Regions from separate parts of the Streptomyces sp. NPDC007863 genome, predicted to be linked through region 2. Evidence: predicted binding sites of a transcription regulator. Region 2 holds the regulator's gene; each other region holds the start of a gene.
What was found. Region 2 encodes HrcA, which represses chaperone genes, less so after heat shock. Its sites were predicted from a motif close to TTNGCACTCNGNNNNNCNGAGTGCNAA; they were not measured.

Region 1: groL (chaperonin GroEL) is a predicted target of HrcA. The motif match lies at 6,996-7,022, and genes of this name have one in related genera.
Region 3: groL (chaperonin GroEL) is a predicted target of HrcA. The motif match lies at 6,163-6,189, and genes of this name have one in related genera.

Annotation. Positions count from the first base shown of each region.
Region 1 is NZ_JBEYEI010000016.1:116,314-126,711, forward strand. Features, by position in the region: gene ABZ621_RS24750 (trehalose-6-phosphate synthase) at 1-1,340, opposite strand, end outside; gene ABZ621_RS24755 (hypothetical protein) at 1,435-3,309, opposite strand; gene ABZ621_RS24760 (glucosyl-3-phosphoglycerate synthase) at 3,387-4,328, opposite strand; SAM riboswitch class I at 4,450-4,592, shown strand; gene thrC (threonine synthase) at 4,610-5,914, shown strand; gene ABZ621_RS24770 (MoaD/ThiS family protein) at 5,947-6,225, shown strand; gene ABZ621_RS24775 (cold-shock protein) at 6,640-6,843, shown strand; gene groL (chaperonin GroEL) at 7,190-8,812, shown strand; gene ABZ621_RS24785 (deoxyxylulose-5-phosphate synthase) at 8,923-9,255, opposite strand; gene ABZ621_RS24790 (FG-GAP-like repeat-containing protein) at 9,457-10,398, shown strand, end outside.
Region 2 is NZ_JBEYEI010000012.1:38,129-48,526, forward strand. Features, by position in the region: gene ABZ621_RS19825 (MBL fold metallo-hydrolase) at 1-371, opposite strand, end outside; gene hrcA (heat-inducible transcriptional repressor HrcA) at 509-1,528, shown strand; gene dnaJ (molecular chaperone DnaJ) at 1,529-2,668, shown strand; gene ABZ621_RS19840 (nitronate monooxygenase) at 2,761-3,849, shown strand; gene ABZ621_RS19845 (16S rRNA (uracil(1498)-N(3))-methyltransferase) at 3,846-4,589, shown strand; gene ABZ621_RS19850 (AAA family ATPase) at 4,723-6,021, shown strand; gene ABZ621_RS19855 (tetratricopeptide repeat protein) at 6,018-7,145, shown strand; gene ABZ621_RS19860 (histidine triad nucleotide-binding protein) at 7,204-7,563, shown strand; gene ABZ621_RS19865 (ribonuclease Z) at 7,574-8,476, shown strand; gene ABZ621_RS19870 (adenosine deaminase) at 8,487-9,476, shown strand; gene ABZ621_RS19875 (MFS transporter) at 9,443-10,398, opposite strand, start outside.
Region 3 is NZ_JBEYEI010000003.1:274,809-285,206, reverse strand. Features, by position in the region: gene ABZ621_RS06515 (sugar ABC transporter substrate-binding protein) at 1-922, shown strand, start outside; gene ABZ621_RS06510 (sugar ABC transporter permease) at 927-1,817, shown strand; gene ABZ621_RS06505 (carbohydrate ABC transporter permease) at 1,814-2,662, shown strand; gene ABZ621_RS06500 (hydroxyacid dehydrogenase) at 2,697-3,716, shown strand; gene ABZ621_RS06495 (ester cyclase) at 3,760-4,458, shown strand; gene groL (chaperonin GroEL) at 4,525-6,153, opposite strand; gene groES (co-chaperone GroES) at 6,259-6,567, opposite strand; gene ABZ621_RS06480 (hypothetical protein) at 6,746-6,910, opposite strand; gene ABZ621_RS06475 (polysaccharide deacetylase family protein) at 6,907-7,845, opposite strand; gene ABZ621_RS06470 (class I SAM-dependent methyltransferase) at 7,972-9,156, shown strand; gene ABZ621_RS06465 (hypothetical protein) at 9,092-9,757, opposite strand; gene ABZ621_RS06460 (RNA polymerase sigma factor) at 9,768-10,398, opposite strand, start outside.

The DNA of each region.
Region 1 (10,398 bases), on a different contig from region 2:
GCCGGCATGGTGAGGGCCGTGTGGAGGGCCTCGGCGGTGGCCGAGACGTCGAAGGGGTCGACGGTGAGGGCGTCGTCCCCCAGCTCGCGGTGGGCGCCCGCGCCGGTCGACAGGACCAGGGCGCAGCCCGCGTCCGAGACCACGGGTATCTCCTTCGCCACGAGGTTCATGCCGTCCCGGACCGGGTTGACCAGGGCCACGTCGGCGAGCCGGTACGCGGCGAGGGAGCGGGTGAAGTCGTCCTCGACGGAGACCAGGACCGGCTGCCAGCCGGCCGTGCCGAACTCGGCGTTGATCTCCTCGGCGAGGGCGACGACGGACGCCGTGTAGGCGCGGTACGACTCCAGGTCCTGCCGGGAGGGGTAGGCGGAGGCCAGGTGGACGACCCTGTCGCGCCACTCGGGGTGCTCGGTCAGCAGCTCCCGGTAGGCCAGCAGGCCGCGCAGGATGTTCTTCGACAGTTCGGTGCGGTCGACGCGGACGATGGTCTTCCGGTCCCCGACCTCCTCGCGGAGCCGGGCCAGGCGTTCGTCGACCTGGGGGCGGTGGGCGAGGGCCCGCAGCTCGTCGCCGTCGACGCCGAGCGCGTACACCCGGACGCGGGTCCGGCCCTTCCCGATGCCGTACCGGCGCCACTCCACGCCGTACCAGGGGTCGCCGCTCGGCCACACGCCCTGGGAGTAGCCCGTCGCGTCCTCACGCTGCTGGAAGCAGCCGATGAAGGAGGCCGCCCATCCCCAGGTGTGGAAACCGAGCTCGTCCGCGCCGAGCATGCCCCACAGCAGCTCCTCGACGATGTCGTCCGGCACCATCCGCAGGTACTCCGGCGACACCCACGGCGTGTGCGTGAAGTGACCGATCCTGAGGTCGGGGCGGAGCTCGCGCAGCATCCCGGGGACGAGCGCCAGGTGGTAGTCCTGCACCAGGACCGCCGCGCCCTCGGCCGCCTCGGCGGCCAGGGCCTCGGCGAAGGCGCGGTTGTAGGCGCGGTAGGAGTCCCAGCGGCGGCGGAAGGCGGCGTCGAAGACGGGCTCGCGGGGGATGTCGTACAGGTGGTGGTGGAGGAACCACAGCACCGAGTTCGCGATGCCGTTGTACGCGTCGGCGTACACCTCCGGATCGATGTCCAGCATCCGGACCCCGGGCTCGGCGACGCCGCGCCGGACGGCCTCGCGGTCGCCGTCGCCGAGCGCCGCGCACACCCACAGGCCGTCCTGGGAGTCCACGGCGCTCAGGCCGGAGACGAGGCCGCCGCCGCCCCTGCGGGAGGAGAGCGTGCCGTCGTCACCGAGCGTGTACGAGACGGGGCCTCGGTTGGATGCCACGAGTACGGAAGCCATGTGGCGAACCTAGCCCGTCCCGTAACCGCTCAAACGTACGTATACGGTCAGCGGTCGGCCGGATACGGACGGCCTCCGGCGTCCACGCCGGTGCTCAGCGGATCCGCCGGCCGCGCATCGCCGCCTTCGCGACCAGGCCCGTCGCCGCCAGGACCACGGCGAGCGCGCCGAGCAGCCACAGCCGCTCGCCGTGCGCGCCGGTCTCGGCCATGGAGCCGCCCGAGCCCCAGGACCCGCCCGTTCCGCCGGTTCCGCCGCCTCCCGTGCCGCCGTGACCGGGGCCGGGGGCCGGGGCCGCGGTGGTGGTCACGGAGGGCGAGGGGGAGGGGGAGGGGGACGGGTCGGTCGGGGCGGTGGTGGGCTCCGTGGGCCCGGACGTCGGGTCGGTGGGCTCCGGCGTCGGCGGCGGCGACGGCGTGGACGTCGACGGGGACTGGCCCGGGTCCGGCTTCTCCAGTTCCGGGGTCACCGCGCACGCCGGGTCCTCGCTGCCCTCGCCGCAGTTGGAGCGCGGGGAGCTCACCACGACCGCGTTGCGGAGCTTGCCGTCGCCCGTCGCCGGGTCCTTCACCTTCACCGAGTACGTGACGGTGGCCGTCTTCCCGGCCGGGAGGTCGCCGGTCCAGCCGATCCTCCGCTTCTCGTACGCGACCTCGCCCAGGTCCGCCTTCGCGTCGCCCGCGTAGTCGGCGTCGTCGAGGGTCTCGGTGAGGTCGTCGGCGAAGGAGGCGTCCGGGTGGTCGAGCCCGCTGACGTTCTTCGCGGTGATCGTGTACGTGAGGGTGTCCCCGGGCTTCACCGTGCGCGGGTGCGCCGTCTTGGTGACCTCCAGGTCCGGCACGGGCACGGAGAAGGCGAGGCCGGAGGGCACGTAGGTGTCGCCGCTGGTGGAGAAGGTCAGCTCGGCGGAGGCCGCGCCGACCGGGATCGCGCCGTCGGGGACGTCGAACTCCTTCGCGTCGATGGACAGGTTGTCGACGAGGTCCGGGGAGACCGCGCCGTCGTCCTCGCTGACGAAGAAGTTGGCGGTGTTGCCGGTGTGGGACTCGGTGACGTTCTTCCCGTCGACGAGGAACCTGTCGCCGGGGGTGTTCCAGTCGCCCTCGTACGCCGTCACGCTCGCCCGCGCCTTCCCCGGGGAGCGGTGGAAGCCGTCCACCGTGATCGTCGTCGCCGGGGAGGTCGAGCGCTGGAGGACGTGCCCGCCGTAGACGTGGACGGAGCGCCGCTCCGGCGCCTTCACCGGGTCGGGGCCCGGGAAGCGGTACACGACGGTGAGGGACCAGCCGGCGACGCAGCCCTTGCCGTCCGGCGCCCAGACGCCGCTCACGCCGACCGCCACCGGCGCGCCCGTCCCCGAGACGCCCGCGAAGGCGGCGGTCACGTCGGACTCGCCCGTGTAGTAGTGCGGACCGCTGGTGTCGGCCGGGTCGACGACCATGCTGTCGATCGAGACGGGCGCCGCCGCCTTCGCCCCGACCGCGAGCAGCGGGGCCGTGGTCGCCGGGTCCCCCGGGGAGGGCGCCACGTCGGCGCCGGAGATGTCGCAGCGCTTCAGCCGCGCCCCGCTCGGGCCCCGGTACGTGCCGTCGTTGCCGCCCCAGGAGAGGCGGGCGTACGCCACCTCGGCGCCCTCGGGGAGCCGGACCCGGCCGGTGCTGGAGCCGTAGGCGTCGCCGGTGCCGGCGGTGTCGAGGCGCCGCATCACGAAGGTGTTGTTGTTGTCCGCGCCCTCGCCCTTCGTGGCGGTGGCGCAGCGGGCCGCCAGGTCGGCGGGGGTCTCCGGGCAGCCCATGACGGTGTTGCCGATGGTGGTGAAGTCCCCGTACAGGGACTCCTGGTACCGCTCGCCGAAGGGTTCGACGACGTCGGCGGCGGCGGGCCCGGCCGTCGTCAGCGAGAGCGCGCCCACGGCGAGGGAGCCCGCCGCGAGCACGCGGAGAAGCGGGTGCGATGATCTGAAGCGCATAAAAGGGCAATGTAGGCAAAGCGCATCATCTACGGACGTTACGCCACGCGATGGCGCGCCTTCGCGTCGTGACGTCCCTACGCCACGCGGCGCTGCGCGTACTCCGTGATCTCGGCCATCGGCGGGCGCTCCTCCGTGTCCACCGCGTACGTGCGCGGCTCGAAGCCGTCCTCGCCCCGCTCGAACTGGGTGAGCCAGGGGCGTACGAGATGGCCCCGGGAGAGCCGCACCTGCGCCGTGCGGTAGATCGCCGCCGCCATCCGGCCCAGCGCCTGCCCGTCCTGGTGCCGGTGCTTGCGGACCCCGACGTCCACCTGCGCGAGGGCGTCCAGGCCCACCGTGTGCAGCGCGTCGACGAGGAGGCCCAGCTCCACTCCGTAACCGACGGGGAAGGGGAGCCGTTCGAGCAGCGAGCGCCGGGCCGCGTACTCGCCGCCCAGCGGCTGCACGAAGCCGGCGAGGCGCGGCCAGTGCAGGTTGAGCAGCGGGCGCGCCACCAGTTCCGTCACGCGGCCGCCCTGACCAGGGGTGTCTCCGAAGGGGCGGTCGTACATCGCCTTCACGAAGTCGACGTCCGGGTCGGTGAGGAGCGGGCCCACGATCCCCGTGACGAAGTCCGCCGAGAAGTCCCTCAGGTCCGCGTCGACGAAGCACACCACGTCCCCGCCGGTCACCATGAGTGAGCGCCACAGGACCTCGCCCTTGCCCGGCACCGCCGGTATGCGGGGGAGGATGTCGTCGCGGGCGACGACGCGCGCGCCGGCCGCCGCCGCGACCTCGGCGGTGCGGTCGGTGGAGCCCGAGTCGATCACCACCAGCTCGTCGACGAGCGGCACCGCCTCGGTCATCAGCTCGCGCCGGATCACGCCGACGATGTCCCCGACCGTCGCCTCCTCGTTCAGCGCGGGCAGCACCACGCTGACCGTCGTCCCCCGCTTGGCGGCGAGCACCCGCTCCAGGGGGCGGTCGGACACGGACCAGGACCGCCGGGTCAGCCAGCGCTCCACTTCTTCCAGCAACGTGATCTCCATCTCGCGGATCGGACGACCGTCTCCACCTTCGAAGCCTTCGGTTACAGTCTTGAACAACGCGGAGGCCCGATGCATGTCGGGGTCCCGCCCGCGTCTCACAATCGAATACCGCTCATCCAGAGGGGCAGAGGGATACGGCCCGTTGAAGCCCCGGCAACCCTCCAGTCGGTTTGTCTTGCGCCAGCGAGGCCCCCGGCTAGGGAAGGTGCCAAATCCGTCTCATGGCGAAATGCGTCATGAGGAAGATGAGGAGAAAGGGCCTCCCCTCCATGGCTGTACAGACCTCCGCACCTGCCGCCGCCGACACCACCGGCACCACCGTCGATCTCGGTCCCGCGTCCGGGCTTTCCTGTCGCGAATGCGGCGAGGTCTTCGCCCTCGGCCCGATCTTCGCCTGCGAGCTCTGCTTCGGCCCCCTCGAAGTGGCCTACGAACTGCCGCTCGGCGACCCGGAGGAGCTGCGGAAGCGGATCGAGGCCGGCCCCGCGAACATCTGGCGGTACGCGCCCCTGCTGCCCGTCCCGGCCGACGTCGCCGAGAAGCCGAACCTGAACCCCGGCTGGACCCCGCTCGTCAAGGCCGACAACCTCGCCCGCGAGCTCGGCGTCGCCCCCGGCAAGCTCTTCGTCAAGGACGACTCCGGCAACCCGACCCACTCCTTCAAGGACCGGGTCGTCGCCCAGGCCATCGAGGCCGCCCGCGCCTTCGGCTTCACCACCCTCTCCTGCTCCTCCACCGGCAACCTCGCCGGCGCCGTCGGCGCCGCCGCCGCCCGCGCCGGCTTCCGCTCCTGCGTCTTCATCCCGCACGACCTGGAGCAGGGCAAGGTCGTCATGGCCGGCGTGTACGGCGGTGACCTCGTCGCCATCGAGGGCAACTACGACGACGTCAACCGCTTCTGCTCGGAGCTCATCGGCGACCCGCTCGGCGAGGGCTGGGGCTTCGTGAACGTCAACCTCCGCCCGTACTACGGCGAGGGCTCCAAGACGCTCGCGTACGAGATCTGCGAGCAGCTCGGCTGGGTCATCCCCGACCAGCTGGTCATCCCGATCGCCTCCGGCTCCCAGCTCACCAAGATCGACAAGGGGCTCCAGGAGCTCGTCAAGCTGGGCCTCGTCGAGGACAAGCCGTACAAGATCTTCGGCGCCCAGGCCGAGGGCTGCTCCCCGGTGTCGGCGGCCTTCAAGGCCGGCCACGACGTCGTGCGGCCCCAGAAGCCGAACACCATCGCCAAGTCCCTGGCGATCGGCAACCCGGCCGACGGCCCGTACGTCCTCGACATCGCCCGCCGCACCGGCGGCGCGGTGGAGGACGTGAACGACGAGCAGGTCGTGGACGCGATCAAGCTGCTCGCCCGGACCGAGGGCATCTTCGCCGAGACGGCCGGCGGCGTGACCGTCGGCGTGGCGCGCAAGCTCGTCGAGGCCGGCGTCATCGACCCGAACCTCACCACCGTCGTCCTCAACACCGGTGACGGGCTCAAGACCCTGGACGCCGTTGCCGACAGTTCTCAGGCGACCGCCACCATCCGCCCGAGCCTGGACGCGTTCCGCGACGCGGGCCTGGCCCACTGACACCCGCCGACACCCGTACGGAGAGCATCGACATGGCCGTGAACGTCCGCATCCCCACCATCCTCCGCACCTACACCGGCGGCCAGGCCGAGGTCCCGGCCGAGGGCGGCACCCTCGCCGAGGTCATCGCCGACCTGGAGAAGAACCACACGGGCATCGCCGCCCGCGTCCTGGACGACCAGGGCAAGCTGCGCCGCTTCGTGAACGTCTATGTGAACGACGACGACGTCCGCTTCGAGCAGGGCCTGGAGACCGCCACGCCGGACGGCGCGGGCGTCTCGATCATCCCGGCCGTCGCCGGCGGCTGCTGATCCTTACCTGTTGGTAGCTTTCGCTACAGAATTGCCCCTTCCGCGAGAGAAAGCGGAGGGGGCAATTCTGCATGGTTGAGCGCGATAGAGTTGGGGAAGCCCCCTCCGCCGCGCATGCCGGGCGCATATGAGAGTGGCCGCGGACCTGACGAGAACGGGCCAAGAAGCGGCCGAAAAGCATAGGCACTCTGCCCCTTATGCCGCTTTCGCCCGGCCCGAGTTGCCCGGCAATTCATGGATTTCTCCCCGATTCCCCTTTCCGCGCCTTCCAGAATTCCCGGTGGATTGCCCTGTTGCAGAGGGCAGTTGGACAGATACATTCAGCCGCGGTCGACGCGTTCCGGCGCAGGTTCTGACCCGGGTCCGTGAAGTGCGGATCCGCGCAAGGGCCAGTAAGTAATAGGGGAGTTAGGCATGGCTCAGGGCACCGTCAAGTGGTTCAACGCGGAGAAGGGCTACGGCTTCATCGCGGTCGACGGTGGTGCGGATGTTTTCGTCCACTACAGCGCCATCCAGATGGATGGGTACCGCAGCCTCGAAGAGGGCCAGCGAGTCGAGTTCGAGATCTCGCAGGGTCAGAAGGGTCCGCAGGCGGACATGGTCAAGGTGACCGCCTGAGGCGCGGCGCGATCGGCCACCGACGTCTCGTCGTCGAGGGGCCCGCATCCCCTGGGATGCGGGCCCCTCACGCGTTCCCGGACGCCGGTGGGGCGCCTCGCGCGCGCCTCCCGCGCGCGGATGGCGTCGAGGTGCCCGATCCACGAGAGTCGCTTGCACTCGCATGGGTCGAGTGCTAATCATTGGCGTTAGCACTCGGAAGGTGAGAGTGCTACGAGGACTGGGCATGACGAGGCCGCCGACCCGGGTGGGGCAAGGAACCACACGGTGCGCGGAGGCCGTCCGTCGCGGGCGTCGGCGCGGTCCTGGAGCGTTATCCACCCCATGTCCGGGAGGACCACTTCACATGGCCAAGATCATCGCGTTCGACGAGGAGGCCCGGCGCGGTCTCGAGCGCGGCATGAACCAGCTCGCTGACGCCGTCAAGGTCACCCTCGGCCCCAAGGGCCGTAACGTCGTCCTCGAGAAGAAGTGGGGCGCCCCCACGATCACCAACGATGGTGTCTCCATCGCCAAGGAGATCGAGCTCGAGGACCCGTACGAGAAGATCGGCGCCGAGCTGGTCAAGGAAGTCGCCAAGAAGACGGACGACGTCGCCGGCGACGGTACGACCACCGCCACCGTCCTCGCCCAGGCGCTCGTCCGCGAGGGCCTCCGCAACGTCGCCGCCGGTGCCAACCCGATGGCCCTCAAGCGCGGCATCGAGAAGGCCGTCGAGGCCGTCTCCGGCGCCCTGCTCGACCAGGCGAAGGAGGTCGAGACGAAGGAGCAGATCGCCTCCACCGCCTCCATCTCCGCCGCCGACACCCAGATCGGCGAGCTCATCGCCGAGGCGATGGACAAGGTCGGCAAGGAAGGCGTCATCACGGTCGAGGAGTCCCAGACCTTCGGTCTGGAGCTCGAGCTCACCGAGGGCATGCGCTTCGACAAGGGCTACATCTCGGCGTACTTCGCCACCGACATGGAGCGCATGGAGGCCTCGCTCGAGGACCCCTACCTCCTCATCGTCAACTCCAAGATCTCCTCGGTGAAGGACCTCCTCCCGCTCCTGGAGAAGGTCATGCAGTCGGGCAAGCCGCTGCTGATCATCGCCGAGGACGTCGAGGGCGAGGCCCTGTCGACCCTGGTCGTCAACAAGATCCGCGGCACCTTCCGCTCCGTCGCGGTCAAGGCCCCGGGCTTCGGCGACCGCCGCAAGGCCATGCTCCAGGACATCGCCATCCTCACCGGCGGCACGGTCATCTCCGAGGAGGTCGGCCTCAAGCTGGAGTCGGCCGGTCTCGACCTCCTGGGCCGCGCCCGCAAGGTCGTCATCACCAAGGACGAGACCACCATCGTCGACGGTGCCGGTGACAGCGAGCAGGTCGCGGGCCGCGTGAACCAGATCCGCGCCGAGATCGAGAACAGCGACTCCGACTACGACCGCGAGAAGCTCCAGGAGCGCCTCGCGAAGCTCGCCGGCGGCGTGGCGGTCATCAAGGCCGGTGCCGCGACCGAGGTCGAGCTCAAGGAGCGCAAGCACCGCATCGAGGACGCCGTGCGCAACGCCAAGGCGGCCGTCGAGGAGGGCATCGTCGCCGGCGGCGGCGTGGCCCTGCTCCAGGCCTCCAGCGTCTTCGAGAAGCTGGAGCTGGACGGCGACGAGGCCACCGGTGCCGCGATCGTCAAGCTCGCCCTGGAGGCCCCGATCAAGCAGATCGCGGTCAACGCCGGCCTCGAGGGCGGCGTCGTGGTCGAGAAGGTGCGCAACCTGACCCCGGGCCACGGCCTCAACGCCGCGACCGGCGAGTACGTCGACCTGGTCGCCGAGGGCATCATCGACCCGGCCAAGGTGACGCGCTCCGCGCTGCAGAACGCCGCGTCGATCGCCGCGCTCTTCCTCACCACCGAGGCCGTCATCGCCGACAAGCCGGAGAAGGCCGCGGCCCCGGCCGGCGGCGGCATGCCGGGCGGTGACATGGACTTCTGATCCTGACGGATCGGCAGTTCATCGCTGACGCGAGTCGAACGCGAACGCCGAGGGCGGCACTCCCCGCGAGGGGGGTGCCGCCCTCGGCGCGTTCCCGGTCCTTCCGCGTCTCAGACCACCGGCCGGACGAGCGCCTCGGCGAGCGGCTCCCCGGTCCGGCGCGCGTACGCCACCCGCGCCTTCACCTCGGCGAGCGTCCGGGGCCGGTAGCCGGGCCCGCACCCCTGACAGCAGCTGGTGGGGAACCGCACCCCCGCGTGCAGCAGCACGGACAGCACCCGCCACCCCTCGGTGTCCCGCCGCCGCGGCGGCTGGAACGCGGTCCCGACCCCGGTCGTCGGCTCCCCGCACCGCGGACAGCGGTGCTCGGGCCCGTGCTCGTCCCCCTGCTTGTACGAGGCGCGGCACGGCAGACAGACGTACGAACTCCTCCGGATCCCCATGGGGGCAGGGTAGGGGTGGGGGAAGTCTCTGGCATGCCGGTTTCGACCGGTTGTACGATCACTTCAGCCGGCAGGTGGGGGGCATCGGGCCGGCGCCCGCGCGTACCGCCGTGGCCGTCCGTCCGTCTGCCATGCCGCCGTCTCCGCGTACCCCTCCGCAGCCTGTCGTCATCGACGCTTTTCGTATGAGGGGGACCCCTTTTGTCCGTTCGAAGAACGGTCGCGCTCGCGCTGAGCGCGGCCCTGGCCGTCACCGGCCTCACCGCCGCGGCCCCGGCCGCGGTGGCCGCCGACACCGCGCCGTACGAGGCGATCATCGACCCGATGCCCCAGGCGGGCACCCTGCCGGCGTATACGCTCGAAGCGGTCGGCGTCAGCGGCGCGCTCCTGGCCAAGGGCCCGGAGAAGCGCTGGGTGAAGCTGGGCTACGGAAACAGCGTCGTGGCTCCGGCGTGCTCGTCCGCGGACGAGTCCTACGCGTACGGCGACCGGTACGTCTGCCCCGACCCGGAGAGCGGCCGCGCCACCGTCCACGACTTCAAGGCCGGGCGGGCCGACACGGTGGACACGACCGCCGGACAGACGTGGCTGCCGCTCGTCGCCGGCAATCAGCTGGTCCGGGTCCAGCCCGGGAGCGACGGGGTCACCCTCTCCTTCCACGGGTTCGGGACGGGCGCGCCCGCCGACCGCCAGGTGCGCCTGCCGGGCGCCACCGCGCAGCCGTCCGTCCTCACCCAGGACGACACGGGCGCGGTCATCGGCTACGCCACCGGGGACACCCGGACCGTCGCGCTCCTCGACTTCGCCTCCGGCGCCGTCACCCCGCTGACCCAGGCGTCCTTCCCGGTCGTCTCCGCGTCGCTCGACACGGGCCGGATCGCGCTGGGCGGGGGTGCCGGGACCGCGAAGGTCCTCGTCCTCTCGCGCACCGAGCCGACCGCCCCGGCGCGCGAGGTCACGCTGCCCCAGCAGATCGCCGACGGCACCACCGTGCCCGTCCTCCTCGGCGATTGGATCGTCGGCAAGGCCCCCCTGCCCGACACGGAGACCCTGTCCGGCGCCGCCGAGCTGTGGGCCGTGCCGATCGCCGGCGGGGAAGCCCGCCGGTTCGGAGTGACCGTCCGTCAGTCCGATCCCGTCTTC
Region 2 (10,398 bases):
CGCTCGTCGACCCCCTGGCGCACCGCGTCCACGTACAGCTCCTCGCGGGTGCGCGCGGAGCCGAGGAGCTCGTCCATGCCGACCGCGCCGAAGACCTCCGCGCCGGCGAAGGCGGCGGTGCCGAGGACGTGGTCGAAGTGGGGGTGGCCGAGTGCGATGTGCGTCACGCGCCGGCCGCCGGTGATCGCCTCCGCCTGGGCCCGGATCGCGGCGCCCTCGGCGAGCGTGGAGCCGGTGTCGTAGAGCAGCACGGCCTTGTCCCCCACCACCAGTCCGGTGGTCGCGTCCCAGCCGGGGAGCCGCCGCCGGCCCACTCCGGACGCGAGCCTCTCCCACCCCTGAGCCGCCCAGACCGCTTCGTCGATGTCCATGGCTCCGACGCTAGCGGGTCCGCCTCCTTGCCAGGAGCGACGGCCCCGGCCGTACACTGGCCGGGGGATTCCTGGCACTCGGGCAGGGCGAGTGCCAAAAGCGGAGCAACCGGAACGGCCGAACGGGAGGTGTGCGCGTGCTCAGCGAACGCAGACTCGAGGTACTGCGCGCCATCGTCCAGGACTACGTCGGGACGGAGGAGCCGGTCGGCTCCAAGGCGCTCACCGAGCGTCACAAGCTGGGCGTGTCGCCCGCCACCGTGCGCAACGACATGGCGGTGCTGGAGGAGGAGGGGTACATCGCCCAGCCCCACACCAGCGCCGGACGGATCCCCACCGACAGGGGCTACCGCCTCTTCGTGGACCGGCTGGCGGGCGTCAAGCCGCTGTCGACCCCCGAGCGGCGCGCCATCCACAACTTCCTCGACGGCGCCGTGGACCTCGACGACGTCGTGGGCCGCACGGTGCGGCTGCTCGCGCAGCTGACCCGGCAGGTCGCCGTCGTGCAGTACCCGTCGCTGACCCGCTCCTCGATCCGTCACGTCGAGCTGCTGTCGCTGGCCCCGGCCCGGCTGATGCTCGTCCTGATCACGGACACCGGACGGGTCGAGCAGCGGGTGATCGACTGCCCCGCGCCCTTCGGCGAGACCTCCCTCGCCGATCTGCGGGCCCGGCTCAACAGCCGGGTCGGCGGCCGTCGCTTCGCCGACGTGCCGCAGCTGGTGCAGGACCTCCCCGAGTCCTTCGAGGAGGCCGAGGAGCGCGCCACGGTCTCGACCGTGCTCGCGACGCTCCTGGAGACGCTCGTGGAGGAGCACGAGGAGCGGCTGATGATCGGCGGCACCGCCAATCTCACCCGCTTCGGACACGACTTCCCGCTGACGATCCGGCCCGTCCTGGAGGCCCTTGAGGAGCAGGTCGTGCTCCTCAAGCTGCTCGGCGAGGTCAAGGAATCGGGCATGACCGTACGCATCGGGCACGAGAACGCCTACGAGGGGTTGAACTCCACGTCGGTCGTCTCGGTCGGCTACGGTTCGGGCGGCGAGGCAGTCGCCAAACTCGGCGTGGTCGGACCGACCCGCATGGACTACCCCGGAACGATGGGAGCGGTACGCGCAGTGGCACGTTACGTCGGACAGATCCTGGCGGAGTCGTAAGTGGCCACGGACTACTACGCCACACTCGGCGTGCGCCGCGACGCTTCCCAGGACGAGATCAAGAAGGCCTTCCGCCGACTCGCCCGCGAGCTTCACCCGGACGTCAACCCGGACCCGAAGACGCAGGAGCGGTTCAAGGAGATCAACGCCGCCTACGAGGTCCTCTCGGACCCGCAGAAGAAGCAGGTCTACGACCTCGGCGGCGACCCGCTCTCCTCCTCCGGCGGCATGGGCGGCGGGGGCGGCTTCGGAGCGGGCGGCTTCGGCAACTTCTCCGACATCATGGACGCCTTCTTCGGCACGGCCGGGCAGCGCGGGCCGCGCTCGCGGACCCGTCGCGGCCAGGACGCCATGATCCGTCTGGAGATCGACCTCAACGAGGCGGCCTTCGGCACGACCAAGGACCTCCAGGTCGACACGGCCGTCGTCTGCGGCACCTGTTCGGGTGAGGGCGCCGCCCCCGGCACCGCCGCGCAGACCTGCGACATGTGTCACGGCCGCGGCGAGGTCTCCCAGGTCACCCGGTCGTTCCTCGGCCAGGTCATGACCTCCCGGCCCTGCCCCCAGTGCCAGGGCTTCGGCACCGTCGTCCCGACCCCGTGCCCCGAGTGCGCGGGCGACGGCCGGGTGCGGTCCCGCCGCACCCTGACCGTGAAGATCCCGGCCGGTGTCGACAACGGCACCCGGATCCAGCTCGCGGGCGAGGGCGAGGTCGGCCCCGGCGGCGGCCCCGCCGGCGACCTGTACGTCGAGATCCAGGAGACCCCGCACGAGGTCTTCCAGCGGCGCGGCGACGACCTGCACTGCACGGTCACCCTCCCGATGACGGCGGCGGCGCTCGGCACCAAGGTGCAGCTGCAGACGCTCGACGGCCCGGAGGAGATCGACATCCGCCCGGGCACCCAGTCCGGGCAGTCGGTCCCGCTGCACGGCCGGGGCGTCACCCACCTGCGGGGCAACGGCCGCGGCGACCTCATCGTCCACGTCGAGGTCCAGACCCCGGCCAAGCTCGACCCCGAGCAGGAGCGCCTCCTGCGCGAGCTCGCCAAGCTGCGCGGCGAGGAACGGCCCACGGGCCAGTTCCAGCCCGGTCAGCAGGGCCTGTTCTCGCGGCTGAAGGACGCCTTCAACGGGCGCTGAGGCCCGGCCGGCATGATCGGTGAGTGAGAGGGGCGGCACTCTGAGTGCCGCCCCTTTCCCGTGCGCCGGAACGGGCATGACACGATGCCCATATGTCCACCACCGCACTGAACGATCTCTTCCGGTACCCGATCGTGCAGGCCCCCATGGCGGGTGGCGCTTCCTGTCCGGCGCTCGTCGGCGCCGTCGCCGAGGCCGGCGCTCTCGGCTTCCTCGCCGCCGGGTACAAGACGGCCGGCAGCCTCTACCAGGAGATCAAGCAGGTCCGCGGGCTCACCGGACAGCCCTTCGGCGTCAACGTCTTCATGCCCCAGACCGACCCCGGCGCCGATCCCGCGGCCATCGAGGTCTACCGCCACCAGCTCGCCGGGGAGGCCGGCTGGTACCGCACCGCGCTCGGCGAGACCGACGACGGCCGCGACGACGGGTACGAGTCCAAACTGGCGATCCTCCTGGAGGACCCGGTCCCCGTCGTCTCCTTCACCTTCGGCTGCCCGAAGCCCGAGACCTTCGAGGCCTTCGCCCGCGCCGGCACGTACACGATCGTCACCGTCACCTCGGCGGAGGAGGCCCGGACGGCCCAGGCGGCCGGGGCCGACGCGCTCTGCGTGCAGGGCGTCGAGGCGGGCGGCCACCAGGGCACGTACCGCGACGACCCCGCCGACGAACAGCCCGGCACCGGCCTCCTCGCCCTGCTCGCCCAGGTCGGGGAGGCCACCGAGCTGCCGCTCGTCGCCGCCGGCGGGCTGATGCGCGGCGGGCAGATCGCCGCCGTCCTCGCCGCCGGGGCGGGCGCCGCCCAGCTCGGCACCGCCTTCCTCGTCTGCCCCGAGTCCGGCGCCCACCCGCTGCACAAGCGGGCCCTGACCGACCCGCTCTTCCAGCGCACCGCCCTCACCCGCGCCTTCTCCGGACGGCCGGCCCGCGGGCTCGTCAACCGCTTCATGCGCGAGCACGGGCCGTACGCGCCCGCCGCCTACCCGGAGATCCACCACCTCACCGCCCCGCTGCGGAAGGCCGCCGCCACCGCCGGGGACGCCCAGGGCATGGCCCTGTGGGCCGGGCAGGGCCACCGCCTCGCCCGCGAGCTGCCCGCCGCGGAACTGGTCCGGGTGCTCGCCGCCGAACTCGACACCGCCCTCACCGACCTCGCCGACCCGGCCCTCAGGAGTGCCTCATGACCGCCCCCGTCTTCGTCGTCGACGCCGTGCCCGGCGCCGGCACCTTCGTCCTGGAAGGCCCCGAGGGACGGCACGCCGTCTCCGTGAAGCGGCTCCAGGCCGGCGAGACGCTCGTCCTCACCGACGGCCGGGGCCGCTGGGCCGACTGCGTGGTGCGGGACACCGAGGGCAAGGACCGGCTGACCGTCGAGGTGACGGGCGCGCACGAGGAGCCCGCCGAGGAGCCCCGGATCACCGTCGTCCAGGCCCTCCCCAAGGGCGACCGGGGCGAACTCGCCGTCGAGACCATGACCGAGACCGGCGTCGACGCGATCGTGCCGTGGGCCGCCTCCCGCTGCATCACCCAGTGGCGCGGCGACCGCGGCCTCAAGGCGCTCGGCAAGTGGCGCGCCACCGCCCGCGAGGCCGGCAAGCAGTCCCGCCGCACCCGCTTCCCCGAGGTCGACGACCTCATGACCACCAAGCAGGTCGCCCAGCTGCTCGCCGGTGCCGACTTCGCGGCCGTGCTGCACGAGGACCGCGACCACCCCAGCGGCGCCCTCGCCACCGCCGAGCTCCCCGCGAAGGGCTCGATCGTGCTCGTCGTCGGCCCCGAGGGCGGGGTCTCCCCGGAGGAGCTGGCCGCCTTCGAGGCGGCCGGAGCGCGGCCGTACCGGCTCGGCCGGAGCGTCCTGCGGACCTCCACGGCGGGCACGGCGGCCACCGCCCTCGTCCTCGGCCGCACCGGCCGCTGGGGCTAGGGCCTGTCCGGCGGATCAGGGTCGGGTGGGCCCTGGCGGCCGCGTTGTCCACAGGGGCGCGGGCGGCGGGCGGTTGTCCACAGATCGGGGACCCGCTGTCCAAGCGGTCGGGGTCTTTTCTAGGCTGAGCCGCATGGCCGACGAGTCCCCCCTGATCCGCAGTCTGCGCGCCGCGGTCGCCGCCGCGCCCGGCGACGTGCCCCTGCGCCTCCACTTCGCCGAACTCCTCCTCGCGGAGGGGCGGAGCGACGAGGCCGTCACGGAGGCCGCCGTCGCCCTCCAGCACGCGCCGGGGGACGCCGCCGCCCGCGCGCTGATGGTCCGCGCGATGGGGCTGCCGCCGGCCGCGCCCGAGGCACCCGCCGTGGCGGAGACCCCGGCCGTGCCGCAGGCCCCCGCCGTGCCGCCCGCTCCCGTACGGCCCGAGCCGAAGGCCTCCTTCGACTGGGCCGCCGCCGAGGAGCAGGTGTCCGACGTCGTCGGGCCGCGGTTCCTGGAGGAGCCGCAGGCCGAGGGCGGGGACGGGCTCGCCGGGGACGCCGCCGCCTGGGACGTGGACGCGCCCGGAGCCGTACGCCTCGCCGACGTCGGCGGCATGACCGACGTCAAGGAGCGGCTCGAAGCCGCCTTCCTCGCACCCATGCGCAACCCCGAACTCCGCCGCCTCTACGGAAAGTCGCTGCGCGGCGGACTCCTCCTGTACGGCCCTCCCGGCTGCGGCAAGACGTTCATCGCCCGGGCCGTCGCCGGAGAGCTCGGCGCCAACTTCCTCACGGTCTCGCTCTCCGACGTCCTCGACATGTGGATCGGCGCCTCCGAGAAGAACGTCCACGACATCTTCGAGACCGCCCGCCGCCAGGCCCCCTGCGTCGTCTTCCTCGACGAGCTCGACGCCCTCGGCGGCAAGCGCTCCCGCACCCACAACAACGGGCTGCGCAACGTCGTCAACCAGCTCCTCACCGAGCTCGACGGCATCGCCTCCGGCGCCGGCAACGAGGGCGTCTTCGTCCTCGCCGCCACCAACGTGCCCTGGGACGTCGACATCGCCCTGCGCCGCCCCGGCCGCCTCGACCGCACCCTCCTCGTGCTGCCGCCCGACGCCCCCGCACGCGAGGCGATCCTCCGCTACCACCTGCGCGACCGGCCCATCGAGGCCGTCGACCTCGGCAAGCTCGTCAAGGCCACCGAGGACTTCTCCGGCGCCGACCTCGCCCACCTGTGCGAGACGGCCGCCGAGACCGCCCTCCTGGACTCCGCCCGCACCGGCTCCGTCCGCCTCATCACCACCAAGGACCTGCTCGGCGCCGCCAAGCAGATCCGGCCCTCCACCGAGCCCTGGTTCGCCGCCGCGCGGAACGTCGCCATGTTCGCCAACGAGGGCGGTCTCTACGACGACCTCCTCGCCTACCTGAAGCGGAAGCGCAAGCTGTGACCACCCCCGCCACGCCCGCCGGCCCCGCCACGCCCTCCGCGCTCGCCCGCGCCGAGGCGCTGTACGAGGCCGGCCGGTACCAGCAGGCCGGGGAGTTCGCCGCCCGGCACCTCGCCGAGGACCCCGAGGACGCCGACGCGCTCACCCTGCTCGCCCGCTGCCGGCACCGGGCGGGGGACCACCCCGCCGCGCTCGCCGCCGTCGAGCAGGCGCTGCGCGCCGAACCCGAGCTGATCGGCGCCCACCTGATGCGCACCCAGATCCTCCTCGCCCTCAAGCGGTACGGGGACGCCGAGGCCGCCGCCCACCGCACCGTCGAGCTCGCCCCGCAGTTCTGGGGCAGCCACTACGCGCTCGGCACCGCGCTCGCCGAGACCGCCGAGGCCGGCCGCGTCCGCGACCGGGCCAGGACCGCCGCCGCCTACGAGGCCGCGCGCACCGCCGTCGCCCTCGGCCCCGAGGAGGACGCCGCCCACTTCCTCGTCGGCCTCACCGCCCAGCGGCGCGGCGACCACGCCACCGCCCGGCGGGCGTACGAGACGACCCTGCGGCTCAACCCGCAGAGCAGCGAGGCCCACAACAACCTCTCCCTCCTCCGGCTGCGCCGCCGCTGGCTGCGGCGCGGGGCCTGGACCCAGGCCGCCGAGGGCTTCGTCGCCTCCGCCGCCCTCGACCTCGGCGACACCAAGGCCCGCTTCAACCTGGAGGCGATGGCCTGGGGCACGGCCGCCGGGGCCCGCTGGGTCGCCCTGCTCGGCTTCATCGCCTCCGCCGTCGGCTCCGCCCCGGTCCGCACCGGCGCGACCGGCGCCGACGCCGTCGTGCCCTTCGCCATCGGCGCGACCGTGCTCGTCGGCGCCTGGGCCGGCTGGGCCGTGTGGATGGGCCGCCGGGTGCCGCCGAGACTGCGCCGCCCGATGCTGCTCGTCGCCCGCAACTGCCGGCCGGCCCTCGCGATGGCCGGCGCCGTCGGGCTGCTCGGGCTGTACTCGGTCGTCACGATGGCGCTGTGGAGCTTCGACTCCGGCGTCGTGGCGGGGCTCGGCACCCCGCTCTTCTGGGCCGTGATCATCACGTACTGGGTGAGCCGCTCGGCCCTCAACCGGCGGATGCCCAAGGACTGACCCGGCCGCCGGATAGCATGCGAGGACAGTGACCATCGAAGGCGAGGAGGCCCGGAGCATGGCCGGAGAGCCGCAGAGCGACTGCCTGTTCTGCAAGATCGTGGCCGGGGAGGTGCCGGCGACGCTCGTCCGCGAGACCGAGACCACGCTGGCCTTCCGCGACATCAACCCGCAGGCGCCCACCCACGTGCTCGTCATCCCGCGCCTCCACTACCCGGACGCCGCCTCGCTCGCCGCCGCCGCGCCGAGCGTCGCCGCCGACGTGCTGCGCGAGGCGGGCGAGGTCGCCGCGCAGGAGAAGGTCGACGGCCACGGCTACCGCATCGTCCTCAACACCGGTGCCGGCGCCGGCCAGACCGTCTTCCACGCGCACGCGCACGTGCTGGGCGGCCGCGGCCTCAACTGGCCCCCCGGATAGGACCGCGCCCGTGTCCGTCCGCGAACTCGTCGTCCTCGGCACCGCCAGCCAGGTCCCGACCCGCCACCGCAACCACAACGGCTACCTGCTGCGCTGGGACGGCCACGGCCTCCTCTTCGACCCCGGCGAGGGCACCCAGCGCCAGATGCTGCGGGCCGGGGTCGCCGCGCACGACCTGAACCGGATCTGCGTCACGCACTTCCACGGCGACCACTCGCTGGGCCTGGCCGGGGTGATCCAGCGGATCAACCTCGACCAGGTGCCGCACCAGGTCACCGCCCACTACCCGGCGAGCGGGCAGCACTTCTTCGAACGGCTCCGGTACGCCACCGCCTACCGCGAGTCCGTCGAGCTGACCGAGGCGCCGGTCGCCGAGGACGGCCGCGTCGCCGTCACCGAGGCCTTCACCCTGGAGGCCCGCCGGCTCTCGCATCCCGTCGAGTCCTTCGGCTACCGGCTCGTCGAGCCCGACGGCCGCCGGCTGCTGCCGGAGCGGCTCGCCGCGCACGGCATCAAGGGCCCGGACGTCGGGCGCATCCAGCGCGAGGGCGTCCTCGACGGCGTCACGCTGGAGGAGGTGAGCGAGGTCCGGCGCGGGCAGCGCTTCGCCTTCGTCATGGACACCCGGCTCTGCGACGGCGTGCACGCCCTCGCGGAGGGCGCCGACATGCTCGTCATCGAGTCGACCTTCCTCGACGCGGACGTCCGGCTCGCCCGGGACCACGGCCACCTCACCGCCGGGCAGGCCGCCGCCGTCGCACGGGACGCGGGCGTCCGGCACCTCGTCCTCACCCACTTCTCGCAGCGCTACTCCGACCCGTCGGAGTTCGAACGGCAGGCCAGGGCCGCCGGATTCGAGGGCGAGCTGAGCATTGCCCAGGACCTCATGAGGGTCCCCGTACCGAAGAGATAGAGCACCACCCATGCCCCTCCCCAAGGCCGAACTGCACCTCCACATCGAGGGCACCCTCGAACCCGAACTGGCCTTCGCCCTCGCCGAGCGGAACGGCGTCACCCTGCCGTACGCGACCACCGAGGAACTGCGCGAGGCCTACCGCTTCAGCGACCTCCAGTCCTTCCTGGACCTGTACTACGCCCTGATGGCGGTGCTGCAGACCCCGGAGGACTTCACCGCGCTCGCCGACGCCTATCTGGAGCGGGCCGCCGCGCAGGGGGTCCGGCACGCCGAGATCTTCTTCGACCCGCAGGCGCACGCGGTGCGGGGCGTGCCGATGGGCACGGTCGTCGAGGGGCTGTCCGCCGCGCTCGACCGCGCCGGGGAGCGGTACGGGATCTCCACCCGGCTCATCATGTGCTTCCTGCGCGACGAGTCCGCCGAGTCGGCGCTCGCGACGCTGGAGGCCGCGAAGCCGTACCTCGACCGGATCACGGGCGTCGGCCTCGACTCGGCCGAGGTCGGGCATCCGCCGGCGAAGTTCCGCGAGGTGTACGAGGAGGCCGCCCGGCTGGGGCTGCGGCGGGTCGCCCACGCGGGCGAGGAGGGGCCGGCGGCGTACGTCCGCGAGGCGCTGGACGTCCTGGGCGTCGAGCGGATCGACCACGGGCTGCGGTGCATGGAGGACCCCGAGCTGGTCGAGCGGCTCGCCCGCGAGCGGGTGCCGCTGACGCTCTGTCCGCTGTCGAACGTGCGGCTGCGGGTGATCGACGAGCTGGGGGAGCATCCGCTGCGGGCGATGCTCGACGCGGGGCTCCTCGTGACGGTGAACTCCGACGATCCGGCGTACTTCGGGGGGTACGTCGGTGACAACTACACGGCGGTGCGGGAGGCGCTGGCGCTGAGCCAGGAGCAGTTGCGGGTGCTGGCCCGGCACTCCTTCGAAGCGTCCTTCCTGGACGACGACGAGCCGCGTCGCGCGCGCTACCTCGCCGAGGTGGAGGCGTACACCTTCTGACGGGGCCGCCGTTCCGTTGGGGGCAGGCGTTCCGCAAGGGGCGGAACGGGTGGGCACAACGGAACGGCACCTTGGGCGGGTGCCTCCGCACATGCGCCTGAACCCGCACTGGTACGGCGCCGCACACGGGGTGAGGGTTCAGGCCCGGAAAGCCTCGGCCCGGCAAAGGGCGCCGTCCCTGTGCCCACCCGTCCCGCCCTGCGGGACGCCTGCCCACAGTGCCGGCGGGCGACCGCCGTCAGCGGTGCCGCCACCAGGAGGAGCAGGGCCGCCAGGGTCGCGCCCATGCCCGGGTAGCCCGCCGTCTCCGAGAGGACGCTGCCGGTGACCGGGCCGCAGGCGGTGCCCAGGGAGGAGGCCGAGCCGACCAGGACGGCCCAGCGGCCCCGCGGGTCCAGGGAGGCGGCGAGGCCCAGGAGGCAGGAGAGGACGACCGGGTAGAGGACGTTCCAGAGGATCTCGCCGGTCGCGAACGACGCGAGGTCCTCGGCGGTCGCGCTCAGCAGGACGCAGGCCGCGATCAGGGCCGTGCCCGCGCCGATCGGGACCGCCCGGCCGAGCCGGGGGCCCAGCGCGCCCGCCGCGGTGACGCCCGCCAGGCCCGCGCCGAGCGCGAGGGCGAAGACGGCGCCCACCGTGACCTCCGAGAGGCCCGCCTGGACCGTGCCGATGCGGCCGCTGACGCCCCAGAGGGCGTTCTGGGCGAGGGACCAGCACAGGAGGCCGCCGGCGAGCACCGCGCCCGCCCGGCGGTGGGGCAGCGGTCCGGCGTCCCGCGCCGCCGGAACGTCCCGGTGGGCGCGCGGGGCGCCGGGCAGCCGGCTCGTGACCGGCCAGACCAGGAGCGCCGCGCAGGCGAGCGCGACCAGCGGCGGGGCGTGGCCGCCGCCGAGCCTCGGCAGCGTCAGGTACAGCGCCCCGG
Region 3 (10,398 bases), on a different contig from region 2:
CGAGCTGACCACCCTCGGCGGCCGGTCCTGGGCCGTCCCCTTCGACGCCGCCCCGCAGGCCTTCTACTACCGCAAGGACCTCTTCGCGAAGCACCGGATCGAGGTCCCCACCACCTGGGACGCCTTCAGGAAGGCCGCCGAGCAGGTCAGGAAGGCCGACGCCGGGGCCCGGATCGCCACCTTCTTCCCCGACGACCCCACCACCTTCGAGGCCATGGCCTGGCAGGCCGGCGCCCAGTGGTTCAAGGCCGAGAACGACACCTGGAAGATCGACACCACCGACCCGGCCACCGCCAAGGTCACGGCCTACTGGCAGGGCCTCCTCGACGACGGACTCGTCCACAAGAACGCCTCCTTCAGCCCCGAATGGACCGGCTCCCTCAAGAACGGCACCACCCTCGGCTACCTCGGCGCCTCCTGGGGCGCCGGCGTCCTCAAGGGCACCCTCCCCGAACAGTCCGGCAAGTGGGCCGTCGCCCCCATGCCGAGCTGGGACGGCAAGCCCGCCTCCGGGATGCTCGGCGGCTCCACCTTCGCCGTGCCGAAGAACAGCGCGAAGAAGGCGGCGGCCGTCGAGTTCGCGAAGTGGATGACCACCACCGAGGAAGGCGTGAGGGCGCGCATCGCCTCCGGCACCTCCAGCGCCTTCCCCGCCGCGACCGCCCTGCGCCCCGTCGCCAGGAAGGCCTTCGACGCCGGCTACTACGGCGGCCAGGACATCTACGCCCTCTTCGAGGCGGCCGGCGCCTCCATCTCCCCGCAGTGGTCCTGGGGCCCGACCACCGGCACCACCAACACCACCATCAAGGACCGCTTCGGCGCCGTCGCCCCCGGCGGCCCCACCCTCGCCGAGGCGGTGAAGGCCGGCCACGACGCCACCGTCGCCGAACTCACCAAGCGCGGCCTGAAGGTCGAGGGCTGAGCACGTGAAGGCCCGCACCCGTGCCGCGGCACTCCTGCTGACCCCGTTCCTCCTGCTCTTCACCGCGGTGCTGGTGGTGCCGATCGGCTACGCGGTCTGGCTGAGCCTCTTCACCGAGAAGCAGTCGGGACTGGGCTTCGGCGGCTCCGAGACCGTCTTCACCGGCCTCGGCAACTACGCCACGGCACTGGGTGACCGGGCCTTCCGCGAGGGCTTCGGCGTGCTGCTCGGCTACTGCCTGCTCTATCTGCCGCTGCTGCTCGGCGGCGCCCTCGGCCTCGCCCTCCTCCTCGACTCCGCCCTCGCCCGCGCCCGCCGCTTCTTCCAGCTCGCGCTCTTCCTGCCGCACGCCGTGCCCGGCATCATCGCCGCGCTGATCTGGGTCTACCTCTACACGCCCCAACTCAGCCCGGTCGTCCGGGCGATGGAGGCCGGCGGGATCGGCTTCGACTTCTTCTCCCCCGAGGGCGCCCTGCCGTCCGTCGTCAACATCGCCCTCTGGGAGTGGCTCGGCTACAACCTGATCATCTTCTACGCCGCCCTCCAGGCCATCGACCGCTCCGTCCTCGAAGCCGCCACCGTCGACGGCGCCGGCGCCTGGCGCACCGCCTTCGCCGTCAAGATCCCGCTGCTCCGCGGCTCCCTGGCGATGGTCGGCCTCTTCACCGTCATCGGCTCCCTCCAGCTCTTCACCGAACCGCTGATCCTCAGCAGGGGCACGGGCTCCGCCGTCACCTCCACCTGGACGCCGAACATGTACGCGTACTCCGCCGCCTTCGACCGCAACGACTACGGCCTGGCCGCGGCCGCCTCGATCCTGCTGGCCCTGACGGCCGCGCTGCTCTCCTTCGCCGTCACCCGCCTGACCGGCCGCCGGAAGGAGAAGGCCGCATGAGCGCCCCCCGCTCCCGCCTGCTGTCGAGGACCGCCGTCAACGGCGTCCTCGCCCTCGCCACCTGCTACATGCTCTTCCCGCTCGTCTGGCTGGTCACCGCCGCCACCAAGGACGCCGGCGGCCTCCTCGCCGGAAACGCCTTCTCCTTCGAGGGCTTCGACCTCGGCGGCAACCTCGCCCGGCTCGCCGAGTACAACGACGGCGTCTACTTCCGCTGGTACCTCAACAGCCTCCTGTACGCCGGAGCCGGCGCCGCCGCCTGCGCGCTGATCAGCGTCGCCGCCGGATACGCCTTCCACGTCTACGACTTCCGCGGCAAGGAGAAGCTCTTCGGGCTCGTCCTGCTCGGCGTCCTCGTCCCCACCACCGCGCTCGCCCTGCCGATGTACCTGCTCGCCAGCGAACTCGGCATCGTCAACACCTACGCCGCCGTGCTCCTGCCGGTCCTCGTCAACCCCTTCGGGGTCTACCTCTCCCGGGTGCTGTGCGCCGCCTACGTCCCCGACGAGGTCCTGGAGGCCGCCCGCGTCGACGGCGCCGGCGAGCTGCGGGTCTTCTGGTCGATCGGTCTGCGCACGGTCATGCCGGGCTTCGTGACCGTCTTCCTCTTCCAGTTCACCGCCGTCTGGAACAACTTCTTCCTCCCCCTGGTGATGCTCTCGGACCAGAAGCTCTTCCCGCTGAGCCTCGGCCTGTACGCGTGGAACAGCAACGCCCACGCCGAACCGGACTACTACCCCCTGGTCGTCACCGGCTCCCTGCTCGCCGTCGTCCCCCTCGTCCTCGCCTTCGTCTCGCTCCAGCGCCACTGGAAGGCCGGCCTCACCGCCGGCAGCGTCAGGTGAGGAGCCCCGTCACGTGAGGAGCTCACCTCCCACCATGCACCCGACCACCGACAACCGCCCCGCGCTGCTGCTCGCGATGGGCCCCGGCGTCGCCGACCGCCTCCTCACCGACGCCCACCGCACCCGCCTCTCGGCCCTCACCCGCACCGATCCGCACCTGGTCGCCCACGACCTGACCGCCCCCGACCGGCGCACCGCCGCCGCCCTCGCCGAGGCCGAACTCCTCCTCACCTGCTGGGGCGCCACCCCGCTCACCCCGGAGGTGCTGGCCCGCGCCCCCCGCCTCAAGGCCGTGGTCCACGCGGCCGGTTCGGTCAAGCACCACATCACCGACGCCTGCTGGGAGCGCGGCCTGAAGGTCACCAGCGCCGCCGCCGCCAACGCGCTCCCGGTCGCCGAGTACACCCTCGCCGCGATCCTCTTCGCCGGGAAGCGGGTGCTGCGCTCGGCCCGCCGGTACGCCGAACTCCGCGCCGGCCACGGCTGGCTCGCCGAGTCCGCCGCCTGGGGCAACTACCGCCGCACGGTCGGCATCGTCGGCGCCTCCCGGATCGGCCGCCGGGTCGTCGACCTCCTGCGCCCCTTCGACGTCGAGGTGCTGCTCCACGACCCGTATCTGACGACTCCCCCGCCGGGCGCGGCCCTCGCCGGTCTGGACGAGCTCTGCGCCCGCAGCTCGGTGGTCTCCGTGCACGCGCCGCAGCTCCCGTCCACGTACCGCATGATCGGTCCCCGCCAGCTCGCCGCCCTGCCCGACGGCGCCACCCTGATCAACACCTCCCGGGGCTCCCTGGTCGACGAGGACGCCCTCCTCCCGCACCTCGCCGCGGGCCGCCTCCACGCGGTCCTCGACGTCACCGACCCCGAGCTGCCGCCGCCCGACTCCCCGCTCTACACCCTCCCCAACGTCCTGCTCACCCCGCACGTCGCCGGCTCCCTCGGCAACGAGCTGCACCGGATGACCGACCAGGCCCTGGACGAGATCGTCCGCTACACCCGCGGCGAGCCGTTCGCGGAGGAGGTAAGAGCCGCCGACCTCGGCCACTCGGCCTAGACTGGAGGGGTCCATCCGCGGCTTCGCCCGGTCGGAGGCGGCCATGACCTTCGTGCAGATCATCGATTGCAGGACGAGCCAGGTCGAGGAGCTCAACCGGCTCATGGACCGCTGGGTCGAGCAGACCCGGGGGAAGCGGACCGCCACCCACTCCATCGTCGGGACCGACCGGTCCGACGCCCAGCACGTCGTGGAGATCGTGGAGTTCCCCTCGTACGACGTGGCGATGCGCAACTCCCAGCTGCCGGAGACCGACCGGATCTTCCGGGAGATGGTCGCCCTCTGCGACGAGATGCCGACCTTCACCGACCTGGACGTGGTCCGGGACGAGGCGCTGTACAAGGCGAACGCGCGGCAGCTGTTCGAGCGGCTGGCGGACGGCTCGGACCTGGCGCTGCTCGACGTCCTGCTCGCCGAGGGCTATCACGACCACGACCCGACCAGCCCGCAGGACGCCATCGGGCTCGACGCGGTCCGACGCGAGGTGGAGATGTGGCGCGCGGGCTTCGACTTCGCGTTCGAGATCGAGGACCAGATCGCCGACGGCGACCGCGTCTGCACCCGCTGGACGTGGACCGGCTCCCACGTCGGGGACTTCATGGGCCTCCAGCCCACCGGCATGGAGGTCACCATGACCGGCACCACCATCCACCGCTTCCGTGACGACGGGAAGATGATCGAGGGCTGGTGGCAGTACGACCTGCTCGGGCTGATGGGCCAGCTCGGCGCGGTCGAGGCGTGAAAACACCGAGGCCCGGTGCCCCCGCGACGGGGGCACCGGGCCTCGGTGATCACTCAGTCAGTGGCCTCAGTGGGAGTGGCCGTGCGAGTGGCCGTGGCCCGCGTCCGCCGGCTCCTCCTCCTTCTTCTCCACCACGAGGGTCTCGGTGGTGAGGAGCAGGGAGGCGATCGACGCGGCGTTCTCCAGGGCGGAGCGCGTGACCTTCACCGGGTCGATGACGCCGGCCTTGACCAGGTCGCCGTACTCGCCGGTGGCGGCGTTGAAGCCCTGGCCCTTGTCGAGCTCGGCGACCTTGGAGGTGATGACGTAGCCCTCCAGGCCGGCGTTCTCGGCGATCCAGCGCAGCGGCTCGACGGCGGCGCGGCGGACGACGGCGACACCGGTGGCCTCGTCGCCGGTCTTGCCGAGGTTGCCCTCCAGGACCTTGACGGCGTGGACGAGCGCGGAGCCACCACCGGAGACGATGCCCTCCTCGACCGCGGCGCGGGTCGCGGAGATGGCGTCCTCCAGACGGTGCTTCTTCTCCTTCAGCTCCACCTCGGTGGCGGCGCCGACCTTGATCACGCACACGCCGCCGGCCAGCTTCGCGAGGCGCTCCTGGAGCTTCTCGCGGTCCCAGTCGGAGTCCGTGGACTCGATCTCGGCCTTGATCTGGGCGACGCGGCCCGCGACGTCGGCGGACTCGCCGCCGCCGTCGACGATGGTGGTGTCGTCCTTGGTGACGGTGACGCGGCGGGCGGTGCCCAGCACGTCGAGACCGGCCTGGTCGAGCTTGAGGCCGACCTCCTCGGCGATGACGGTGGCACCGGTGAGGGTGGCCATGTCCTGGAGCATCGCCTTGCGGCGGTCGCCGAAGCCGGGGGCCTTGACGGCCACGGCGTTGAAGGTGCCGCGGATCTTGTTGACGACGAGGGTGGAGAGCGCCTCGCCCTCGACGTCCTCGGCGATGATCAGCAGCGGCTTCGAGCCACCGGCCTGGATGACCTTCTCCAGGAGCGGCAGGAGGTCCTGGATCGAGGAGATCTTGCCCTGGTTGATCAGGATGTACGGGTCGTCGAGGACGGCCTCCATACGCTCCTGGTCGGAGACCATGTACGGCGAGAGGTAGCCCTTGTCGAAGGCCATGCCCTCGGTGAACTCCAGCTCCAGGCCGAAGGTGTTGGACTCCTCGACGGTGATGACACCGTCCTTGCCGACCTTGTCCATGGCCTCGGCGATGAGCTCGCCGACCTGCTGGTCCTGGGCGGAGAGCGCGGCGACGGCGGCGATGTCCGACTTGTCGTCGATCGGGCGCGCGGTGGCGAGCAGCTCGTCGGAGACGGCCTTGACGGCGGCGTCGATGCCCTTCTTCAGGGAGGCCGGGGAGGCGCCGGCGGCGACGTTGCGCAGACCCTCGCGGACGAGCGCCTGGGCGAGCACGGTGGCGGTGGTGGTGCCGTCACCCGCGATGTCGTTGGTCTTGGTCGCCACCTCCTTGACGAGCTGGGCGCCGAGGTTCTCGTACGGGTCGTCGATCTCGACCTCGCGGGCGATCGTGACACCGTCGTTGGTGATGGTGGGGGCGCCGAACTTCTTGTCGATGACGACGTTGCGGCCCTTGGGGCCGATCGTCACCTTCACCGTGTCGGCAAGCTTGTTGACGCCGCGCTCAAGGGCGCGACGGGCGTCCTCGTCGAACTTCAGGATCTTCGCCATGGGAGCGGTTCAGCCCTCTCGGAAATCGTGTGGGAAAACGAACCGCGCCCCTGGACGCCCAAGAGATCAAGGGGTCAGGGGCGCGGTCAAAGCAGGTACGTCGTCTTACTTCTCGATGATCGCGAGCACGTCGCGGGCCGAGAGGACGAGGTACTCGTCGCCGTTGTACTTCACCTCGGTGCCGCCGTACTTGCTGTAGAGCACGACGTCGCCGACCTTGACGTCGAGCGGCAGGCGCTCGCCGTTCTCGAAGCGGCCCGGGCCCACGGCGAGGACGGCGCCCTCCTGGGGCTTCTCCTTCGCGGTGTCCGGGATGACCAGGCCGGAGGCCGTGGTCTGCTCGGCGTCGAGCGGCTGGACCACGATGCGGTCCTCAAGCGGCTTGATGGCAACCTTGGAGCTGGCGGTCGTCACGATCCGACCTCCCCCTTCGGAGATCTCGCGGGGTTAACTGTCTGGGGTCGCGACCAGCTGGGATCCGTCGTCGCGGGTGCCGGACCTGCCCGTCGCTGTTCTGGCACTCTCCTGCGGGGAGTGCCAGAGCCGAGACTATGACCGCGATTAGCACTCGGTCAAGCGGAGTGCCAATTCCTCACCCCGTGGCGCCCTCCGCGCGGACGGCGCCGGCGGCCGGTCCGCCGTCGCCGACCCGCTCGACGGCCTTGCGGCCGAGGCGTTCCAGGGGGTCGACCGTGGCGGCGCAGCCGGTGAGGGCGAGGAGGAGGGCGGCGATCAGCAGGGGCCGCAGGCGGTTCATACGTAGTCCTCCAGCTTGGCGACGGCGTAGCCCTTCGAGGTGATCACGTTCATCACCCGCCGGATCATGTCCGGCATGCTGCCCTTCCAGTCCTCCTCGCCGCGGAAATGGGTGAGGACGATGTCGCCGGGGTGGAGGTCGCGGTCCCACTCGCGCCACTCCATGTGGTCGGGGAAGGCCTCGGAGGCCCAGAGCGGGACGGCCTCGACGCCGCAGGACTTGGCGGCGCGCAGGGTGTCCTCGTTGTAGTTGCCGTAGGGCGGGCGGAAGAGTTCGGGGCGCTTGCCGTACTTCTTCTCGATGACGTCCTGCATGCCGCAGATCTCGCGCTTCTGGCGGGCGTAGGAGAGTCCGGGCAGGTACTTGTGGTTGAGGGTGTGGTTGTGGAGGGCGACGCCGCGCGACTGGGACTTCTGCATCCTCCCGAAGTAGCCGTAGTCGTCGCTGACCACGTAGTCGCTGAGGAAGGCGCTGTACGGGATGTCCAGGTCGGCCATCATCCGGATGAGCGCGGGGTCCTTCTCGGCGCCGTCGTCGATCGTCAGGAAGACGATCTTCTCCTTGGTGGGGACGGTGGTGAAGACGGGCGGCAGGCCCTTCCCGTCGGTCTCGAAGCCCTTGCGGGTGGTGATCCTCGGCTTGGTCTTCGGCGGGGCGGGGGCTTCGAGGGGGGTCAGCTTGAGCCCCCACTTCTTCGCGGCGGCGGCCCGCGCGGCCCGTCGCTTCGCCAGCGCGGCCTTCTCGGCGGCGGCCTTCTCGGCGGCGAGCCGGGCGGCGGTCTTCGCCGGGGCCTGCTGGCCGGCGGCGGGCGCGGGGGCGCCGCCGGTGCCCGGTCCGGAGGCGGTGTCGGAGCCGCCGGAGCAGGCGGCGGTGGAGGTGAGCGCGGCGACGAGGAGTGCGGCCCCCAGGGCACGGCGCGAGCCACCCTTTGTCATCATTTCTTCCTTTTGTCGTACGAGTCGTATGGCGCCGCATCCTGTCAGCGCGACCCGCCCCTCCGGCCGCGACACCGCCGAGCCGGCCCCACCGTCCCCCACCCGGCCCACAGGGAGAATGGGACGGTGACCGACCTCGCCGCCTTCACCGCCCTGCTCGCCCCCGAGGGCCAGACGCTCCTCGCCGCCCTGCGCGACTACGACCCCGCCCAGGAACTGGCGGTCGCCTCCCGGCTGCGCCGCGACCACCCCGCCGAACTCGTCTCGGCCGCCCTCGGGCAGGCCCGGCTGCGGCAGCGCGCGGTGGCGAAGTTCGGCGCCGAGGACGCGTACCGCATGTACTTCACGCCGAACGGCGTCGAGCAGTCCACCCGCGCGACCGTCGGCACCTACCGCGCGGCCCGCCTCAAGGCCCTCGGCGTCGGCTCGGTCGCCGACCTCTGCTCCGGCATCGGCGGCGACGCGCTCGCGCTCGCCCGCGCCGGCATCTCCGTCCTCGCCGTCGACCGCGACCCGCTCACCGCCGAGGTCGCCCGCGCCAACGCCGCCGCGCTCGGCCTCGACGGCCTGATCGAGGTGCGCTGCGCCGACGTCACCGAGATCGACACGGCGCCGTACGACGCCGTCTTCGTCGACCCGGCCCGGCGCGGCGGGCGGGGCCGCATCTTCGACCCGGAGGCCTACTCGCCGCCGCTCTCCTGGGCCATGGAGGCCGCCCGCAAGGCCCCGCGCGCCGCCCTGAAGATCGCCCCCGGCATCCCGCACGAGACCGTCCCGGACGAGGCCGAGGCCGAATGGATCTCGGACGGCGGGGACGTGAAGGAGGCCGTCCTCTGGTTCGGTACGGAGCCGGGCGCGCGCCGGGCCACCCTGCTGCCCTCCGGCGCGAGCCTCACCGGCCGGGGCCTGCCCGACCCGGCGGTCCGCCCCGTCGGCCGGTACCTCTACGAGCCCGACGGCGCCGTCATCCGCGCCCACCTGGTCGCCGAGGTCGCCGAGGAGCTGGACGGGGGCCTGATCGACGGGACGATCGCGTACGTCACCGCGGACGAGCTGCGCCCCACCCCGTACGCCTCCGCCTACGAGATCACCGACGTCCTGCCCTTCAACCTCAAGAAGCTGAAGGCCCTGCTGCGCGAGCGCGAGGTCGGCACCCTGACGGTGAAGAAGCGCGGCTCGGCCGTCGAGCCCGAGGAGATCCGCCGCAAGGTGCGGCCGAAGGGCCCGAACGCGGCGACGGTCCTGCTCACACGTGTCGCGGGGGCCCCGACGATGCTGATCGGCCGGCCGGCCGCACAGGCCCGAGCCTGACCGCCGTCCGGTAGTGCCCGACGGCCTTGAAGAGCCCGGTCAGGCCGTTGATCCAGAGGATGAGCGCGACGCCCATGCCGTACGCGACCAGGCCGTAGCCGTTCGCCGGGTCCGCCCCGGCGGGCACGGCGAAGCCCAGCCACAGCCCCAGACCGCACAGGACGGCGGAGACCGCCATCCAGCAGGCGCTCGCGACGGGCGCGCGCAGCCGCGCGTCCGTCGGCCCGTGCCGGTCCAGGGCGGCCCAGCCGAGCAGCCGTGCCCGCGCCACGCGGTCCCGGCGCACCCCGCGCACCGCGAGCCAGACGCCCGGGACCATCACCCCGAGGCCGAGGACGGCGATGACAAGCCCGATGAGGAAGGTGATCGGGTCGAGGATCGCCCCGTGGCCGAGGTCGACGAGGAGCACCCCGACCATGCCCCAGCCGAGCTGGAGCACCAGCACCGCCCCGGCGAACAGCGCGAACCTCGCCCCGCCGAGCAGCCGCCGGGTCAACTCCCCCATCGCGAGGGCCCGGTCCGCGAGCAGCGCCTCCCGGTCGGCCCAGCTGCGGAGCTCGGCGGGCGGGGGCGGCGGGGGCAGCGGTATGCGCGGGGACATGATCAGCACCCTAGGCGGTCCCGTCCGCCGACTTCCTTTCGCGGCCCCGGAGCAGCGTCCGCTCCCGCTCGTTCCTGGTCAGCTCCGCCGCCCGCGCGAACTCGGCCCGCGCCTCCTCCGTCCGTCCGAGGCGGGCGAGCAGGTCGCCGCGGACGCTGGGCAGCAAGTGGTAGCGCTCCAGGGCGGGTTCGGCGGCGAGCGCGTCGACGATCGGGAGCGCGGCGGCCGGGCCCTCGGCCATGGAGACGGCCACCGCCCGGTTCAGTTCGACCACCGGTGACGGGGCCAGCTCCATCAGCCGCCCGTACAGTCCGGCGATGGTCGTCCAGTCGGTCTCCTCGTAGGAGCGGGCCCGCGCGTGGCAGGCGGCGATCGCGGCCTGGAGGGCGTACGGGCCGTAGGCGCGGCCTCCCCCGGACTCCGTCCGGGGGGACCCCCAGGCGCGGGCGAGGGCCGCGTATCCGCGCCGGACGAGGAGGCGGTTCCAGCGCCGCCGGTCCTGCTCGGCGAGGAGCACAGGGCGTCCGTCGGGGCCGGTGCGGGCGAGCGTGCGGGAGGCCTGGAGTTCGAGGAGCGCGGCGAGGCCGTGGACCTCGCTCTCGCCCGGCATGAGGGCGGCGAGCCCCCGGGCCAGCCGGAGC